DNA from 3 places in the Martelella sp. genome. Region 1 is predicted to be linked to each of the others. Evidence: riboswitches for the same ligand, from Rfam matches in the RefSeq annotation. Region 1 holds a riboswitch; each other region holds the start of a gene.
The links. Region 1 has a riboswitch for thiamine pyrophosphate ahead of thiB (thiamine ABC transporter substrate binding subunit). Riboswitches for the same ligand answer to the same signal wherever they lie in the genome.
Positions count from the first base shown of each region.

Region 2: another riboswitch for thiamine pyrophosphate. It lies ahead of thiE (thiamine phosphate synthase); the one in region 1 lies ahead of thiB (thiamine ABC transporter substrate binding subunit).
Region 3: another riboswitch for thiamine pyrophosphate. It lies ahead of AC5DC2_RS05975 (ABC transporter permease); the one in region 1 lies ahead of thiB (thiamine ABC transporter substrate binding subunit).

Region 1 covers NZ_CFHTCS010000185.1:668-6,327, reverse strand. The annotation lists gene mdoH (glucans biosynthesis glucosyltransferase MdoH) at 1-70, opposite strand, end outside; gene AC5DC2_RS14605 (hypothetical protein) at 130-279, opposite strand; gene AC5DC2_RS14600 (OpgD/OpgG family glucan biosynthesis protein) at 293-1,912, opposite strand; gene AC5DC2_RS14595 (FKBP-type peptidyl-prolyl cis-trans isomerase) at 2,313-2,750, opposite strand; TPP riboswitch at 3,016-3,130, shown strand; gene thiB (thiamine ABC transporter substrate binding subunit) at 3,178-4,191, shown strand; gene thiP (thiamine/thiamine pyrophosphate ABC transporter permease) at 4,205-5,660, shown strand, end outside.
Region 2 covers NZ_CFHTCS010000057.1:6,402-12,061, reverse strand. The annotation lists gene AC5DC2_RS07210 (LacI family DNA-binding transcriptional regulator) at 1-441, opposite strand, end outside; gene AC5DC2_RS07205 (TRAP transporter substrate-binding protein) at 550-1,539, opposite strand; gene AC5DC2_RS07200 (TRAP transporter large permease subunit) at 1,551-3,344, opposite strand; gene thiE (thiamine phosphate synthase) at 3,341-4,003, opposite strand; TPP riboswitch at 4,110-4,212, opposite strand; gene AC5DC2_RS07190 (HAD family hydrolase) at 4,230-4,928, opposite strand; gene AC5DC2_RS07185 (MFS transporter) at 5,236-5,660, shown strand, end outside.
Region 3 covers NZ_CFHTCS010000044.1:3,545-9,204, reverse strand. The annotation lists gene AC5DC2_RS05985 (MmgE/PrpD family protein) at 1-798, opposite strand, end outside; gene AC5DC2_RS05980 (sugar porter family MFS transporter) at 955-2,313, opposite strand; TPP riboswitch at 2,519-2,628, shown strand; gene AC5DC2_RS05975 (ABC transporter permease) at 2,731-3,450, shown strand; gene AC5DC2_RS05970 (ABC transporter substrate-binding protein) at 3,482-4,423, shown strand; gene AC5DC2_RS05965 (hypothetical protein) at 4,603-4,809, shown strand; gene glyS (glycine--tRNA ligase subunit beta) at 4,836-5,660, opposite strand, start outside.

The sequences.
Region 1 (5,660 bases):
CCAGCCGCGAGGCGATCGCCGCCACGAAAGCCGCAAACAGAATGGAAATTGTTCGCCTGAGAGCCAGCATCGCTCATCCTCGCATTGACGCCGGCGCCGGAAACCCGTGCTGGCCTTTTCGTTCCGTCCTTAACCCTTCGAAAGCGATCGCGCCGCGCGCGGGCGCTGCCAGGCAAGAACCGGCGACAGCAGGATCGCCACCAGTCCCTTTCGGCGCGGACGCTCGATCATCTGGTCGGGCATCGGCAGCGGCGCCGTTTCGGGGAGAAACCGGGTCATATCCTTGTTTCCGTCAGTCTGGCTGGTCATCGCCTCTTCTCCATTGATAAAGCCATATTTCACTCAGATCGCGGCTGCCGTCGGAAAGCGCTCCAACCAGTTCCACCGGCGCCTCGCCGGCCGGGCGAACATCGATGGCAAGCCGCCAGACGCCTTCGCCCCTGATCGCCGAAACCGTCGAATGAACGATCTCGCCATTGGTAATGTGCAGGCGCTCCTGAAGTTCCGACCCGCCGCCGAGATCATCGAGCGCGCCGCCGGCGAAATCGACCACCAGCTTGCGGACGTCCGCGTCGGCCTCAGTTCCTGATACGCCGCCTTCGCCGCTTCGGATGTCGACCACGCGCGCAATCCGCGCGCGGTCCTCCTCGATCGCGCCCCAGGTCAGGCGATAGGAATATTCGGCCGAACCGCCGGCCTTGGCGGGCGCCTCCGGTTGCCAGAAGGCCACGATATTGTCGTTGACCTCCTTGTCGGTCGGGATCTCGACCAGCGAGATCGACCCCTTGCCCCAGTTGCCGAGCGGCTCGACCAACAGTGACGGCCGGCGCTCGTAATGGGCCTCGGCATCCTGATAGTCCTCGAAATCCCGATGGCGCTGGTAAAGCCCGAAGGCGCGCGGATCGGTCTCGGTGAAGAAGGAATTGGCGAGCTTCTTCGCGTTTTGAAGGTTGCGCCACAGCTCGGTTCCGTCCGCCCGCACGATCTTCAGACCCTCGCTGTCGTGGACCCGCTCGCGATAGTCATCGAAGGCGTGGTGGTTGGCCGGCCCGAACAGGAACATCGACGTCATGGGAGCAACGCCGAGACGGGCGATATCGTTCCGGAAAAACAGCCGCGCCGTCACATCCATGCGCGTGTTCTTGCCGGGCGTGATCACGAACCGGTAGGCGCCGGCCACGCTCGGACCGTCGAGTTCGGCGAAAACGGTGATCTTCTCGCCCTCGGCTGCCGGCCGGACGATGTAGAAGGCGGAGAACCGCGGAAACTCTTCGCCTTCGTTCGTCGCGGTGTTGATTGCCAGCCCGCGCGCCGAAAGCCCGTAGAGATTGCCCTGGCCGAGCGCGCGGAAATAGGACGAACCGAGAAACGAGATCAGTTCGTCGGAAATGTCTGACCGGTTCAGCGGATAATTGATGCGGAAACCGGCAACGCCGGGCAGTTCGACATCCTTGAACTGCTCGGCGTCAAGCGGCGCGCGAAAAATAAAGTCACTGGCCGAGAACACCAGTTTCTCAGCCTTGCCGTTGGCAACCTCGTAGATCTCGACCGGTGTCTTGAACAACCAGCCGAGCGAAAAGGCCTGCAACTGGAAATCCGACTGGTCCCGCCAGATCGCTTTGTTCGGATCGTAGCGGACCGCGCGGTAGTCGTCGTAATGGAGCGCTTCGAACGGCGCGGGGACATTCTGTACCGGTTCCTGATACGGTTTGGCGGCGCGCGCCTTCATTCGGGCCGTCAGCGTATCGAAGGTAAAGGCGTCCGGCGACGGCGCCTCCGCCTGTACGGCGTCGTTCTGGTCCGGCACCTTGGCGGGTTCGACGGCTGCGTCCTGCCCGAATGCGCGCCCTGCAAAGCCGGAAAAAGCCAGCGCGCCGACCGCCGTTTGCGCCAGAAAAAAACGTCTTTTCATTCAAATTCCCGTCGGTTGAAAAAGAAGCTTCCGCAATGTTGCATGGCACCAAATCCAGCGCCGAAACGTCTTCTTTGGAAAGGTCGACCCTTGTCCCGAAACAGCGCGGAAGTTGCCTTCGCGGCACGCGCGGACGAGTCCGTAACGGCGGAGCGCCGGTTCGGTTCCACGTCCAGGCAAAAAACCAATGCAAGTTTCCATGCGTTAACAGATAGGGCCCATTCTTGCGCGCACCAAAAGGGGCTGGAACGCCGCGTTGCATTCCAGCCCCATTTATAAGGCAGCCATTCAACCAAAGAATGGCAAGATCATGGCAATATGCCTTCTTCGCGCCGCAATATTTTCGACCGTCCGGAGGGCGACGTCAAGATGGCGGCGCTGCCGAAAAACGCCTTTTTTATCAGGCGGCTTTCACGATTTCGACGAGTTCGATGGCAAAGTTCAGATCCTGTCCGGCGAGCGGATGGTTGGCGTCGACGGTGACCTGCTCTTCCTCGACCTTGGTAACGATCAACGGCACGGTCTGGCCGTCGGGCGTGCGGGCCTGCAGCTGCATGCCGGGCGCCACGTCAACCTCCGCCGGCATGGCCGAACGCGGCACGACCTGTACCTTCTGCGGATCATGCGGCCCATAGGCCTCGTCGGAGGGAACCTGAACCTGACGGTTGTCGCCGACAGTCATGCCGGCGATCTCGCGGTCGAGTCCGGGAATGATCTGGCCGGCGCCGACGGTGAACTCCAGCGGCTGGCGACCCTCGGAGGAATCGAAGGTCGAACCGTCGTTGAGCGTTCCGGTATAGTGAATACGAACGGTGTCCCCGCTCTTTGCTTCTGCCATTTCGTGTGCTCCTTCCTTGAACACCGAGCGCGACAGCGAAAGACAGGCAAATGCCCGGCCCGCGCCGTAGCGCCGTTTCTCTTTCCTGAAGCGCGTACAAGGTCATTTTCGCGCGCTGCAGAGGATTGAGCCGACACGCTTTCCTGCATGACGACTGGCGGGCACATCCGGAAATCCGGATGTGCCCCATACCTAGTCACTTTCGCCGACTATTTCAAATAGGCCGGAGCCCTTGAATTCGCGGCCCGCCCGCGATAGGTGTCGGAAAGCTCTAACGGGGTGCGGAACGCTGATCCTTGCGTCAACCGCTGAGAGGTGAACACCAACCCGAGGAACCTGATCCGGCTAAAACCGGCGGAGGGATTAGACGCGTGAACCAGAAGACGCCCTTTTCCCTTGTTGATTGCGACAGCACGAAGGAGGCGTCATGTCAGCTCACCATCTGAAAATTGCGGTTACGGCACTGGCAATCGGGGCTGCCGGCGCAGCCCATGCCCAGGACGCCAGGGTGCTGACCGTCTATACCTATGAAAGCTTCAACACGGAATGGGGCCCGGGGCCGCTGGTAAAAGACGCCTTCGAGGCCCGATGCGGCTGCACCGTGAAATTCGTCGGCGCGGAGGATGGCGTGGCGCTCCTGAACCGGCTGAAGCTCGAGGGCCGCACGAGCCCGGCCGATATCGTGCTCGGCCTCGACAACAACCTGATCCACGAGGCGAAGGAGACGGGACTTTTTGCCGCATCGGGGGTCTCGACCGAAAACCTCGCCATTCCCGGCGGCTTTGACGACGATATTTTCGTGCCCTTCGACTACGGCTATTTCGACATCGTCTACGACAGCGAGAGTATCGAAACCCCGCCGACAACGCTCGATGACCTCGTCAACGGACCGAGCGGCGAAAAAATCGTTATCGAGGATCCGCGTACCTCCACCCCGGGGCTTGGCATGCTGTTGTGGATGAAGGCAGTCTACGGCGACGAGGCGGCGGCAACGTGGGAGACGCTTTCAAAGCGCATTCTGACGGTCGCGCCCGGCTGGTCCGAGGCCTACGGTCTCTTCACCAGCGGCGAGGCGCCGATGGTGCTGTCCTACACCACCTCGCCCGCCTATCACCAGATTGCCGAGGAGACCGACCGCTACAAGGCGGCCGATATCGAAGACGGGCTCTATATCCAGATCGAGGTCGCCGGCATGACGGAGATGGCCGAGGACCCGGCGCTGGCAAAGTCCTTCCTCGAATTTATCCTGACGCCCGGCTTTCAGGACGCGATCCCGACGCATAACTGGATGATGCCCGTGGCGCAGACATCCGATCCCCTGCCCGCAGCGTTTCAAAACGCAGTCACGCCGGACAAGACCCTGCAGTTTGCCCCCGACGTGGTTGCGGAAAACCGGCAGGCCTGGATCGATGAATGGCTGAACGCCATGAGCGCGCGGTGACGGAACCGCAGCCGTGTATCTGACAGGGGCGGAGTTCCGCCGCAATCTTTCCGCCGGCCTCGCCGCCCTTCTCGCCGTTCTCGGCTTCATTGCCGTGGCAGTCGCGGCGCTTGCCGGGTTCGGACGGCTTGCCGATGCGGCGGCGGTCCTGGACGAGCCCTATGTCTGGCGCATCCTGCGCTTCACACTCTATCAGGCTTGCCTGTCAACGCTGATCTCCGTCGCTCTGGCCATCCCCGTAGCGCTTGCCATGGCAAGGCGTCCGCTGTTTCCCGGTCGCATCTGGATCGTCCGACTCATGGCCGTGCCGCTCGGACTTCCGGTGTTGATCGGCGCGCTCGGCATTATCGGCATCTGGGGACGGCAGGGCCTGTTCAACGATATGCTGGATCTGGCGGCGCTCGGTCGCCCGCTGCAGATCTATGGCCTGCAGGGCATTCTGATCGCCCATGTCTATTTCAACCTGCCGCTTGCCGCCCGCCTCATTCTGGCGGGGCTTGAACGCGTGCCGCAGGAATATTTCAAGACTGCGGCGATGCTCGCCATGCCGCAGCGCAGCGTGTTCCGCCTGATCGAATGGCCGGTGATCGCGCCGCTGATCGCGGGCGTGGCCGGCCTCATCTTCATGCTGTGCGCCACCTCGTTCACGCTGGTGCTGATCCTCGGCGGCGGGCCGGCGGCGACCACGATCGAGGTTGCGATCTACCAGGCGCTGCGGTTCGATTTCAATCCCGCCCGTGCCGTCGCTCTTTCCGGCCTGCAGATCGTGCTGACAGCGCTGGTCCTTGCTGCCCTTGCCTTCCTGCCGCGCGCCGGCGATCCGGGAACAAGCGCCAGCAGCGAGGCCGGCCGCCGGCCCGATGCGGACCATCGGCTGTCGCGCGGCTTCGATTTCGCTTTGATCGCGCTTTTCACGCTTTGGCTTATCCTGCCGCTCGCCATCATCGTGGTGAAGGGCGCAGGCGCCGGTCTGATCGGTTTGCTCGTCGAACCCGTCTTCCTCAGGGCGACGGCGACCAGCCTCGCCATTGCCCTGTCGGCGGCGCTGACCGCGCTCGCCGTGGCGCTTTCCTTCATTACGGCCATCGGGGCAATCCGAACCTTGAGGGACCCCGGACCCTTTTATCGCGGCAGCGCCGGCGCCATGTCGGCCATGGGCTCGCTTGTGCTTCTGGTGCCGCCGATCGTGCTGGGCACCGGCTGGTTTCTGCTGTTGCGCCCCTTCGGGCTGACCGATGCCGCAGCGCCTGTGATCGTCGCCGCGATCAACGCGCTGATGGCGCTGCCCTTCGTGCTGCGCGTGCTGCAGCCGGCCTTTGCCGTCCATCGGTCCCGCACCGCCCGACTTGCCGCAAGCCTCGGGCTTTCCGGCCTTGCCCGCTTGCGGATCGTTGACTGGCCGGGTCTGAGGAGACCCGTGCTGACGGCGCTGGCCTTTGCCATGGCGCTGTCGCTCGGCGATCTCGGCG
Region 2 (5,660 bases), on a different contig from region 1:
GCTGTTCTCTTCCAGTAAGGCGATCTCGTGCGGGCGGTGCTTGCCGATCGCGATCACCCCGGCCATCGCCTGCAGCGTTGCCGCTTCCGCCTCCAGATCGTCGTGAAACACCTTGACGATCTCTGTGCCATAGGTCTGGCAGCGACGCTCGATGCCGAGCCGGACGCCGATATAATAGGGGTCGATCAGTTCCTCGTCGCGCGCGAGGAAATGCACCGTGGCCATGCGCGGCATCGCCTGTTTGCGCCGCGGCGCGCGCACCGGACCCGTTTTTGCGCGCAGCCTGTTACGCGGCGTCGCGTAGTTCAGCGCCTCGGCCGTCTCGATGATCGCCTTGCGCTTGACCTCGGAGACGGAGAGCGTCGGATCGTAATTGAGGACGCGCGACACCGTGCCGGCCGAAACGCCGACCGCCTTCGCAATTTCCCGCAATGTTACCATGTTCCCGTGCCCCGCAATCGAATGTCGGGGTAAACTTTTACCAATTCGGTCCCGCTCGCAAGCCTTAACTGGAAATTTGCGGTAGGTCGCCGCGCATCGGGCTGGGGATCAGCCGTTTTCGATCATCTCGATCCGCTCCATGCCGCCGACGGCCGGCGCGAACTCGGCCCATACGCCTCTGGCGCCGGCCCGCCAGGCGTCCATGTCCTCGGGCTGGAACACTTCGCCGCCGTTCTCGCGCGCCGTTTGCATCGCAGCCGTTTCGTCCTCCACGATCAGCGCGTTGAAATAAAGAGCGGCCTCTGCCGATATCTCCATCAGCAGGCCTTGCGTTTCGGGATCAAGGCCGTTCCAGAGGCCTTCAGAGAAATAGATCACGCCGGAGGCGCGGATGTGCCCGGTCTCCGTCAGGCACGGCACGACTTCGTAGAGCTTGAAACCGGCATAGGCGGATTTGGTCAGGTCCATCGCATCGGCAACGCCGGTTGAAAGCGCGTTATAGGTCTCGGTGATCGGGATGCCGACGGGCACCGCCCCGAAGGCGCTCCAGAGCCCGGTATGAAGCGGACTGTTGATAACGCGGATGGTGACGCCCTCGAGTTGCTCCGGCCGTGTCACCGGCGTCCTGGTCAGGAGGTGGCGGGCGCCGTAATCGATGAAACCGCCGACGATGAAGCGCTCGTCCGCGAGCCGCTCCCTCAGATTGTCGCCGACCGGCCCTGTGACCACGCGCCGGAGGTGCTCCGGACTGCGGAACAGGAAGGGCAGGTCGAGAAGCTGCAGCTCCGGCACCCAGGCGGAAAGTGCCGAAACGGTCGACAGGCTCGCCTGCACCGCGCCGAGACGGATGCCGTCGGCCACCTGTTTTTCGCCGCCGAGCGCGCCATTGGTGACGATATTGAAGCGGAAGCGCCCGGGAAGTCGTTCCTCGGCCTTCTCGGCAAGGAAGCGCCAGATCTTGGTCTCCGGCTTGTCCTCTCCGAGCAGCGAAGCGACCGTTATCGTGGTCTGGGCGATGGCGGGGCGGGCGAGATAGGGGGTCGAAAGGACGGCCAGCGTTCCGGCCTTCAGAAGGGTGCGGCGATTGAGGGTTCTCATGATGTTTCCTCTCAGATCAGAAGGGTGAAAGCGCAGAAGAGCGCGACTGCCGCAAGCAGTGCGGCCAGATAGGGCAGCGTCGCGCGAAACAGCGATGCTGCCGGAATTTTGGCGACGCCGCCGACCACCAGCACCAGCATGCCGACGGGCGGCGTCAGTCCGCCGATCATCAGCGTGGTGACGCTGATGACGCCGAAGGCGATCGGGTTAAGCCCGGCATCTGTGGCAAGCGGCAGCAAAAGCGGGCCGAAAAGCAGGATCGCCGCTCCGATATCGAGAAAGAGGCCGGCGAGAAGCAGCACAGCCACGCAAAAGGCGAGGATCGCTGCGGGCGAACCGCCAAGCACGCCGGCGGCCGAAGACAGCATGCCGGCGACCCCGTCGACGGCAAGCTGGAAGGCAAACGGCCCGGCCGCGCCGATCAGGAGACCGATGGCGGCGGCTTCCGTGGCCGACTGCCGGAACACCGAGAGTAGCGTCATGAGGCGCGTTTTCGAGAAGGCAGCAAGCGCAAGCGTATAGGCGGCGGCAAGCGCGGCCGCTTCCGTGGTGGTGACGATGCCGATGCGGATGCCGAAGACGACGATGACGCCGAGCCCGAAAGCCGGGACGGCAGCGAGGAAGGCCTGCTTACGCGCAGCCGGGGTCGCGCGCGTGCCGCCCGGCCGGTCGCGCGTCGTCAGGTGAATGGCGACGGCAAGGCTCGCCGCCATGACAAGGCCGGCGGCGAGCCCGCCGACAAGCAGCTTGCCGACCGAGAGATCGGTCGCGGCCGCAAGAATGAGAAAGGCGATTGACGGCGGGATCACATTGTCGAGCACCGAGGAGGCGGCGATGATCGCCCCTGCGCGGGCCGGCGGGTAGCCGTGACGCACCAGTTCGGGCTGAAAGGTGGTGGCTGAAAACACCGCATTGGCAACCGACGAACCGGACGCGCCGGAAAATAGCGCGCCGGTGGCGAGCACCGTCTGCGCCAGCCCGCCGCGCCGGTGGCCGACAAGCGATGCGGCGAAGGCGACGAGATGCGCGGCCGCGCCGGAGGCCGAAAGGGCCGCCCCCGTCAAGAGGAAGAAGGGGATCGCCAGAAGCAGGAAATGCGACATGCCGGAAACCGCTGTCGTCACCATCGTTTCCGGCGCCAGATTGCCGCCGAAGGGCATGGCGAAAAGGGCCGCGGCGAGGAAGGCATGGGCAAGCGGGGCAGCCGCGATCAGACCGATGGCGGCGAAAAGCGCAATCGCGGCACTCGGCGGAACGGCCGTTGCCAGATTGAAACGCAGGCATGCGAGGGAGATGAGGCCGGCCAGACCGACAGAAACCGCAAGCGACAGGAACCGCCGTTCGCTGATGCGCCTGAGGGCAAGGGTCGCGGCGATCAGCGCGCCGCCCGCGCCGGTGACGGCAAAGCGCACCCATTCGGGCAGGCCGAGGGTCGGCGAGGTGCCGCCGATCAGCGTTGCGACGCGAGCGCTGCCAAGGGCGAGGACAAGGGCAGCGATGAGGCTGACGGCATCGGCGATGATGCGGGCGGGCAATTCCGCCCGCCTTGAAAAGGGGAGTTCAAGCCGCATGGCGAGCGGGCCGGTCATGGCAAGCGGCGCGGCAAGAAAGACCAGCGCCACATTCAGCCAGATGCCGAGATCCTCGGTGCCGATCAGCCCGGTCCGGAAGACATAGCGGAGCACGACGCTGAGGAGGACGAGCGCGAGCATCAGCGCCAGAACGACGCCCGCCATCATCGAAAGCGTCGTCTGAAGCCTGTCCGCAAGGCGGCCGGCCACGCGCTCGATTGCCGCCGATGTCATCGCGCCCGGATCGCGAGCGCCGCGTCGACGGCCCGGCGGAAGTCGCGGGTCGCCTTCGTCACGTCGGGCGCATGGAAGATTGCCGAGATCACGGCGATGCCGTCGGCCCCGTCGGCGATCAGTTCGGGCACATGTTCGAGCTTGATGCCGGCGATCGCGCCGACCGGCAGGTCCGGCCTCGCGTTCTTCAGGCCGCGGCGCAGCGCGCGAAACCCCTCGACGCCCACCGGCGGGTCGGAGTTGATCTTGGAGAGCGTATGAAACACGCCGCCGATACAGGCATAGTCGACCGGGGCCGCTGCCGCCCGCGCGCCATCGGACGCATTCTTGACGGTCAGGCCGATGATGGCGTCCGGCCCGAGCAGCCGTCGCGCGGTCTCGGGATCCATGTCGTCTGCGCCGAGGTGGACGCCGGCGGCTTCTGCCGCGAGCGCGACGTCGACCCGGTCATTGACCACGAGCGGAACGCCGGTCGGCTCAAGCGCCTTGCGGATTTCCACGGCCCGTTCGATCATCTGGCGGGTCTTGGCGTATTTGTCGCGATACTGGATCAAGGTCGCGCCGTTTTCGGCGGCATGCCGCGCCAGTTCGGCAAGCGGCGCGGTCTCGACCAGCCCGGCATCGACCAGGGCGTTCAGGCGATAGTCGACCGTTCTCATGGCTGCGTCTCACCAGCCTGCAAAAGGCGGCTGCGGCGAAATTCCAACGACATATGACGACCTCCATGGCATTGCGGAGACCGGCGCGGAAGCGAAAACAAAGGGGAATAGCCGATTTTTCCGTTCCTACGCCGGAATGACCCGGATCAGGTTCAAGGGTCCGGCCCGTTGCCATCTCAGCATCGCAGGATGCTCCCCTCGGAATGGACGGGATTCTGTCGGGCTTTCAGCCCGGTGTCAACCGGTCTCGACCGGCGTCAAGGGCTAGCATCCCGAAATCGGAAAGCGCCGTGAGCACGGTGTCGGCGCCCGCGGCCCGAAGCCGTTCGGCATGAAGCGGCCTGACGCCCTCAAGATGGCTGCCGCCGATAAACCCGAAAACGCGCATGCCGGCGCGTCCCGCGCCGGTCACGCCGGCGATGGCGTCTTCCAGCACCACGCACTCCTTCGGCAGGGCGCCGCGTTTTTCGGCAGCGTAAAGGAAAAGATCGGGCGCCGGCTTGCCGTGTTCTACCGATTCGGCGCTGAAGGCCCGGCCTTCGAAGCGTTGGGCAAAACCGATCGCCTGAAGCGCGACGCCGAGCCTCTTGTAGGACCCGCCGGAGGCGATGCAGTAGTCGATACCGGCCGCCTCCAGCCGGTCAAGCATGGCTTCAGCGCCGGCCATCGGCTTCAACTCGCGGCGATAGCGGTCAAACAGCCGCGCATACCACGCCTCCTGGAAATCGGGATCGACCGCCCTGCCGGTCTGTCCCTCCACGTAAGCGATGATCTGCCTGACCGAAGAGCCCAGGAATTCCTCGACCAGCATATCCCAGTCGACCGCGACCCCGTATTGGGCAAGCGATACCTGAAGCTCGGCAAGCGCGATGATCTCGCTGTCGGCAATCACGCCGTCAAAGTCGAAAATGACTGTCTTTATCATGGTTCCCTGGCCAATACGCTTCGGCTGAGGCGACGCCGTCGGGGCCGCGCCGTTCCCATCTTGCTGCCTGCTATGGCCTGTTTTGCGACCAATTGCAAATCCGGATGCCAGGCGGTCCGATCGAAAATTAATGAATATCAATTGTTTATGCAGGTCTCGCGCGGCGGTCGAGACGGGACTTGACTGCGGAAGCCCGAGGCGAGGCTCTGACATCAAGAACGCTGACGTCTGAAATCAGAGATATTGGATATTCATCTTTCCTGATCCCTGCTAATTCTGGCGCAAGGGATATTTCGGGAAAGATATCATGCAACAGGCCAGGACCAGCGGCATCGACCGCGACATGCTGATCATCATGTTGGCGGGCGGGCTGGTGCTGGCCCTGTCCTTCGGCGTTCGCTCGGTTTTCGGCGGCGTGGTCCTGCCGCTGTCGGATGATCTTTTCGCCGGCCGGATCGAGATATTCTCTCTGTCGATTGCCATCCAGAACCTCGTCTGGGGGCTGGCGCAGCCGTTTTTCGGCATGCTCGCCGACAAGTTCGGCGACCGGCGCGCGCTCTGGCTCGGCTTTGCCTGCTACGTGCTCGGCATGGTCATCTGCGTTTTCGGCGTCTCCCCCTTCGCCCAGCATATGGGGGCCGGCGTTCTCGTGGGCATGGGCGTTTCGGGCACGGCCTTCGGCACGGTCCTGGCCGTGGTCGGGCGCGCCGCGCCTGCCGAAAAGCGTGGGTT
Region 3 (5,660 bases), on a different contig from region 1:
CACGGTATATTCGGCCGTCGGGCCGGAAAGCAGATAGGCGATGAAGCCGTCCTCGCCCTCCCAGGCCGGAGACGGCGCGCCTTCGCCGCGCATCACCCGGTCAACGGCCTCGACCGCCATCTTGCCGGCAAAGGCGGGCGCATAGGCCTTCCAGCTCGAGATCTCGCCCTTGCGCGACTGGCGCGTCGTGGTCGTCACATGCAGCGCCTGCTGAACGGCCTGGTAGATCGTCTCCGTATCAAGCCCGAGCGCGGTGCCGATGCCGGCGGCCGCCGACGGTCCCAGATGGGCGATATGGTCGATCTTGTGCTCATGCAGGCAGATGCCGCGGACGAGATCGACCTGGATTTCGTAACCGGTTGCAATACCGCGCGCGAGCGCCTCGCCGGAAAGCCCGCAATGCTGGGCGACGGCCAGGATCGGCGGAATATTGTCGCCGGGATGGGAATAGTCGGCCGCAAGGAAGGTGTCGTGATAGTCGAGCTCGCGCACGGCGACGCCATTGGCCCAGGCGGCCCATTCCGGCGAGAAGCGCTTGTTCGCGGCAAGGCCGAAGATGGTCGCGCCGGGCGAAAACGGATGGGCGGTTGCCTGCGCGCGGGCGCTGACGGCCGGCCTGCGGGCAATGGAGGCGGCGGCCACGGCGGCGTTGTCGATGATCCGGTTACCGATCATCTCCACCACGTCATCGTCGAGCGCCACGGGGTCCGTCGCGACCGCGGCGATCTTCCAGGCAAGCTGGTCTTCGCGTTTGAGGTTTTCCGATGATTTGTGGGTGCGCACCTTGTGCTCGAGCATGACGTCTCCTCCCGCTTCAATGCCAACGCCGTTTTCGTCTGTTTGGCGCCGATTGTCCATCGGCGACAATGCAGCCATTAGTCTTAGGCAATTTGGCGGCTCCACGCAAAACGGCCCGCTTGCGGCGGGCCGTCTGTTTCAGGCGATGCGGGCGAATCAGCCCGCTGCGACGGTGCGCTGCTCGATCTCCTCGAGGGTGACGCCCTTGGTCTCAGGCGCGACCGCGATGGCGTAGAAGATGCCGATCACGCAGAAGCCGGTGAAGATTGCGAAGGTGCCGACGATGCCGATGCCGGCCAGAAGCTCGGGAAAGAGCAGGGCGACGACGAAGTTGAAGAACCAGTTGGCGATCGATGCCAGCGCCATGCCGCGCGGACGCAGCCGGAGCGGGAAGAGTTCCGCCATGTAGAGCCAGGGCAAAGGGCCGAGGCTGACGGCGAAAAAGGCAATGAAGGCAAAGATCCCGATCATGGCCAGATAGGGGGTCGCGGCGATGTTCATCATGGTCGCGACGGTCACAAGCGCCATCGAGGCCGCGGTGCCGAAAAAGCCCAGGATCAGCAGTTTGCGCCGACCCATGGATTCCACCAGATACATGGCGACGATCGTCAGCGCCACGTTGACCACGCCGATGCCGACGGTTGCCAGAAGCTGGGTCGTGGTGCCAGAGAAACCTGCGCTTTTGAAGATTTCCGGGGCGTAATAGATGATCGCGTTGATGCCGGAGAGCTGTTGCAGCACGAACACGATCATGGCGAAGCTCGTGACCGGCAGGATGCCCTTCTTCAGGAAGGTGCTCCAGGCAGGGGCGGCTTCCTCGTCCTTCGCGCTTTCCTTGATCTCGGTGATGATCTCGTCGATCTCGGCATCGGAGGATTCCGGCTGCAGCCTGGCGATGATGTCGCGCGCCTTGTCGGCGTTCGAATTCAGCGTCAGCCAGCGCGGCGTCTCCGGCGAGAGCAGGATGCCGACAAGGGCGATGATCGAGGGGAAGACGCCGACACCGATCATCCAGCGCCAGTCGCCGGTGCCGCCGAAGGCCGCGTCCGACATGTAGGAAATCATGATGCCGATCGTGATCATCAGCTGGAAGGCCGAGACGATGGTGCCGCGAATGCGCGCCGGCGCCACTTCCGCCAGGAACATCGGGGCGGTCATGGCCGATGCGCCGATGCCGACGCCGATCAGAAGGCGGGCCAGCGTCAGCACATACTGGTTGAAGGCGAAGGCGGAAATCAGCGAGCCGACGAGAAAGATCACGGCGCCGAGGATCAGCATCGGCTTTCGGCCGTAGCGGTCGGTGGTGACCATGGCGAGCAGCGTGCCCGCCACCGCGCCGAGCGGCACGGCCGAGGTAATCACGCCTTCCATGAAGGGCGTGATGGTGAAGTCCTGTTTGATGAACGGCAAAGCGCCGGAAATCACGCCCTGGTCAAAGCCGAAGAGCATGCCGAACAGTGCCGCCACGATGACGATGGCGATAAGCATTGGGTTTCCTCCGCATTTCGGGCGCAGCCGGGTGCCGGTGCGCCGGTCAGTGTCTTTCTGTCCCTGACCCTTAGCCTTTTTTTGTGAACGCTAGCTGAAAATTCCGTCTGTAGCCATGCCTTCATGACAACTTGAAGATGAAAACCGCCCTGCTTGTCAACTCTATTCCCTTTCGGCGGCCGGAAGCTGCGTCAGCGCCCCTTGACCGGACCGTTCTGCGCAGGCATAGATAAGCCCATCCGAGGGGTGCGATCTTCTTTGCGAAGATGCTGAGATGGCTCTGGCCGAACCCTTGAACCTGATCCGGGTCATGCCGGCGTAGGAACGGAGTTTGGTATTGAGCGATACGCCCATAAAATCAGCCTGTTTTGTTACGTCCGCTGCCCGGCCGCGCCGGGGAGAGGGGACTTGAGGCAAAGCCTTTTCGCCGTTTTGAAATCCCTGATGGTGATCGCTGCGCTCCTTCTGCTCTGGCAGGCGGTCGTCACGCTGTTTGCGCTCCCACGCTATATCCTGCCCGCGCCCTCTGCCGTCGCCGCAAGGCTGTGGACCGGCCATGCCTACCTCCTCTCGAACGCCCTCATCACGCTGCGCGAGATCATCGCCGGCTTTGCCGCCGGCGCGGCCTTCGGCGCGGGCGCCGCCTTCCTGCTCGCCGGTTTTCCGCGCTTCGGGCGTCTCGTCTGGCCGGCGCTCGTGGTGCTGCAGTCGTTCCCGGTCTTCGTCATCGCCCCCATGCTGGTGCTCTGGTTCGGCTTCGGCATCACCTCCAAGGTGGTGATGACGATGATCATCGTCTTCTTTCCCGTTGCCTCCAATTTCGCCGACGGACTTGCCCGCACCGACAGCGCCGTCATCAAGGCGGCGCATCTTGACGGTGCAGGACACTGGCAGCTTCTGGTTCTCATCCGTCTGCCGCTCGCCATGCCGCAACTCTTTTCAGGCCTGCGCATCGCCGCCCCGCTCGCTCCTCTCGGCGCCGTCGTCGGCGAGTGGGTGGGCGCTGCTGGCGGTCTCGGCTTCGTCATGGTGCAGGCCAACGCCCGAATGCAGAGCGATACGGTGTTTGCCGCCATGTTCATCCTGGCGCTGGAGGCCGTTCTGTTTCGCAAGGCGGTGGATCTCGCCGCGCCCTTTTTCACCCGCTGGTCGCCCGCCCAATGAGCGGCCGCGCCGATTTCCCAAGGAGGATCAAATGCTCAAAAGACTAGCCCTCGCGGCCGCCCTGACGCTTCTGCCCGGTCTGGCCGCCGCCGATGACAGGCTCAGCGTCATTCTCGAATGGTATGTGAACCCGGATCATGCACCGATGGTGATAGCCGAGGCGAACGGCTATTTCGCCGACGAGGGGCTCGACGTGGACCTCGTGCCGCCGGCAGATCCGTCCATGGTGCCGCGCATGGTCGCCTCCGGCCGGGCCGATATCGGCGTGCACTACCAGCCGAACCTCTATCTCGACCACGCCGCCGGCATTGACATCAAGCGCTTCGGCACCCTTGTCTCGACGCCGCTCAACACGCTGACGGTGATGGCGGACGGACCTGTCCAGTCGCTCGCCGATCTGAAGGGCCGGAAGATCGGCTTTTCGGTCGCCGGCATCGAGGAGGCGGTCGTCTCGGCCATGCTTTCAAGCGCCAGCCTCACGCGCGACGACATCACGCTGGTCAATGTCAATTTCGCGCTCACCCAGTCGCTCCTCACCGGCCAGGTCGATGCCACGATCGGCGCGTTCCGCAATTTCGAGCTGACCCAGATGGCGATCGAGGGCGAGGAGGGCAAGGCCTTCTTTCCAGAGGAAAACGGCGTTCCGGTCTATGACGAGCTGATCTATGTGACCCGCAGCGAACTCATTGACGATGACCGGCTGCTGCGCTTTCTCGACGCGGTGGAGCGCGCGGCGATCTTCATCACCAACCACCCGGAAGAGGCCTGGGGCCTGTTCGCCGAGGCCTATCCCGATCTCGACGACGAACTGAACCGCACGGCCTTTGCCGATACCATCGCCCGTTTTAGCAAGAGCCCCGCCGCCTTCGATGCCGGGCGCTACCAGCGGTTCGGTGCATTCATGGCGGAAAACGGACTGATCGAGGAGGCGCCCGAGGTTTCGGACATCTCGGTTTCGCTTTACGGCGGATAGGCCTTTCCGGCCTCAAATCGCCACAAAACGTGAGTAAAAAGACCAAAATACCGGAAGGCGGCCATTGGCCGTCTTCCGCGTTTCGGTCTTTTGCAGAATCGGAAGGACGGATGACCGCGGGCCGTCCCGAGGAAGACCGATCTCGAACATGCGCTTGTCAGCCTCAGGGAGATCGGAACATGAAACTAGCCGGCCTGGTGCTGGTGGTGATCGGCCTTGCCACCCTGACCTTCCGTTTCGGCCTTTATCACTATGGCGATGTCGCGGGCGATATCGAGGGCAGCCTCCTGACCCCGCTCGCGCAACTTGCCCTTCTGGTCGGCGCCCTGCTTCTGGCGCTGCATCTGGTGCTGCGCTTTGTCCGGCATGTGATCAGCCATGATTGAGCGGCGCCGGAGGAGGGCGGCGGCCCTCAGCCCGCAATTTTCGAGAAATCGGCGACAGTCCCGGTCGCTTCTCGGATCATCGCCAGAAGGGCCAGGCGGTTTGCGCGCACGGCCTCGTCCTCGGCATTGACCAGCACATCCTCGAAGAAGGCGTCAACGGGTGCGCGAAGGGCGGCGAGCGCTTCCATGGCGGCAAGGTAGTCTTCCCGTTTCGAGGCGTCCCGCGCCTTCTTCGATGCTGCGAGAATGGCATCATGGAGCGCCTTCTCGGCATCGGTTTCAAAGAGCGCCGGATCGACCTTATCGGCAATCCGCGTCTTCTTCTTCTCTTCCGCCGCCAGCAGCTGTCCGGCGCGCTTTTCGCCCGCCAGCAGGTTTTGGCCATCTTCGGAATCGAGGAATTTCGTCAGCGCCTCCACCCGGCGGGCAACGACTTCCAGGTCATCCGCATCCGCCGACAATACCGCGTCGATCAGGTCGTGACGCGCGCCCATGTCGCGCAGATAGACCTTGAAGCGGTCATGGAAGAAGGAGAGCAGGTCGCGATCATCGAAGACTGACAGCAGCGGCAGGCGCACGCCGCGCTCCAGAATGATGCGGATGACGCCGAGCGCCGCACGGCGGAGCGCATAGGGGTCGCCCGAACCGGTGGGCTTTTCGTCGATCGACCAGAAACCGGTCAGCGTGTCGAGCTTGTCGGCGAGCGCCACCGTCAGCGAGACCTTGCCCCGCGGCACGACGTCGGAGGGGCCAAGCGGCTTGTAATGCTCCTCGATTGCCGCCGCCACGTCTTCGCTCTCGCCCTGCAGAAGCGCATATTTGCGGCCCATGGCACCCTGAAGCTCAGGGAA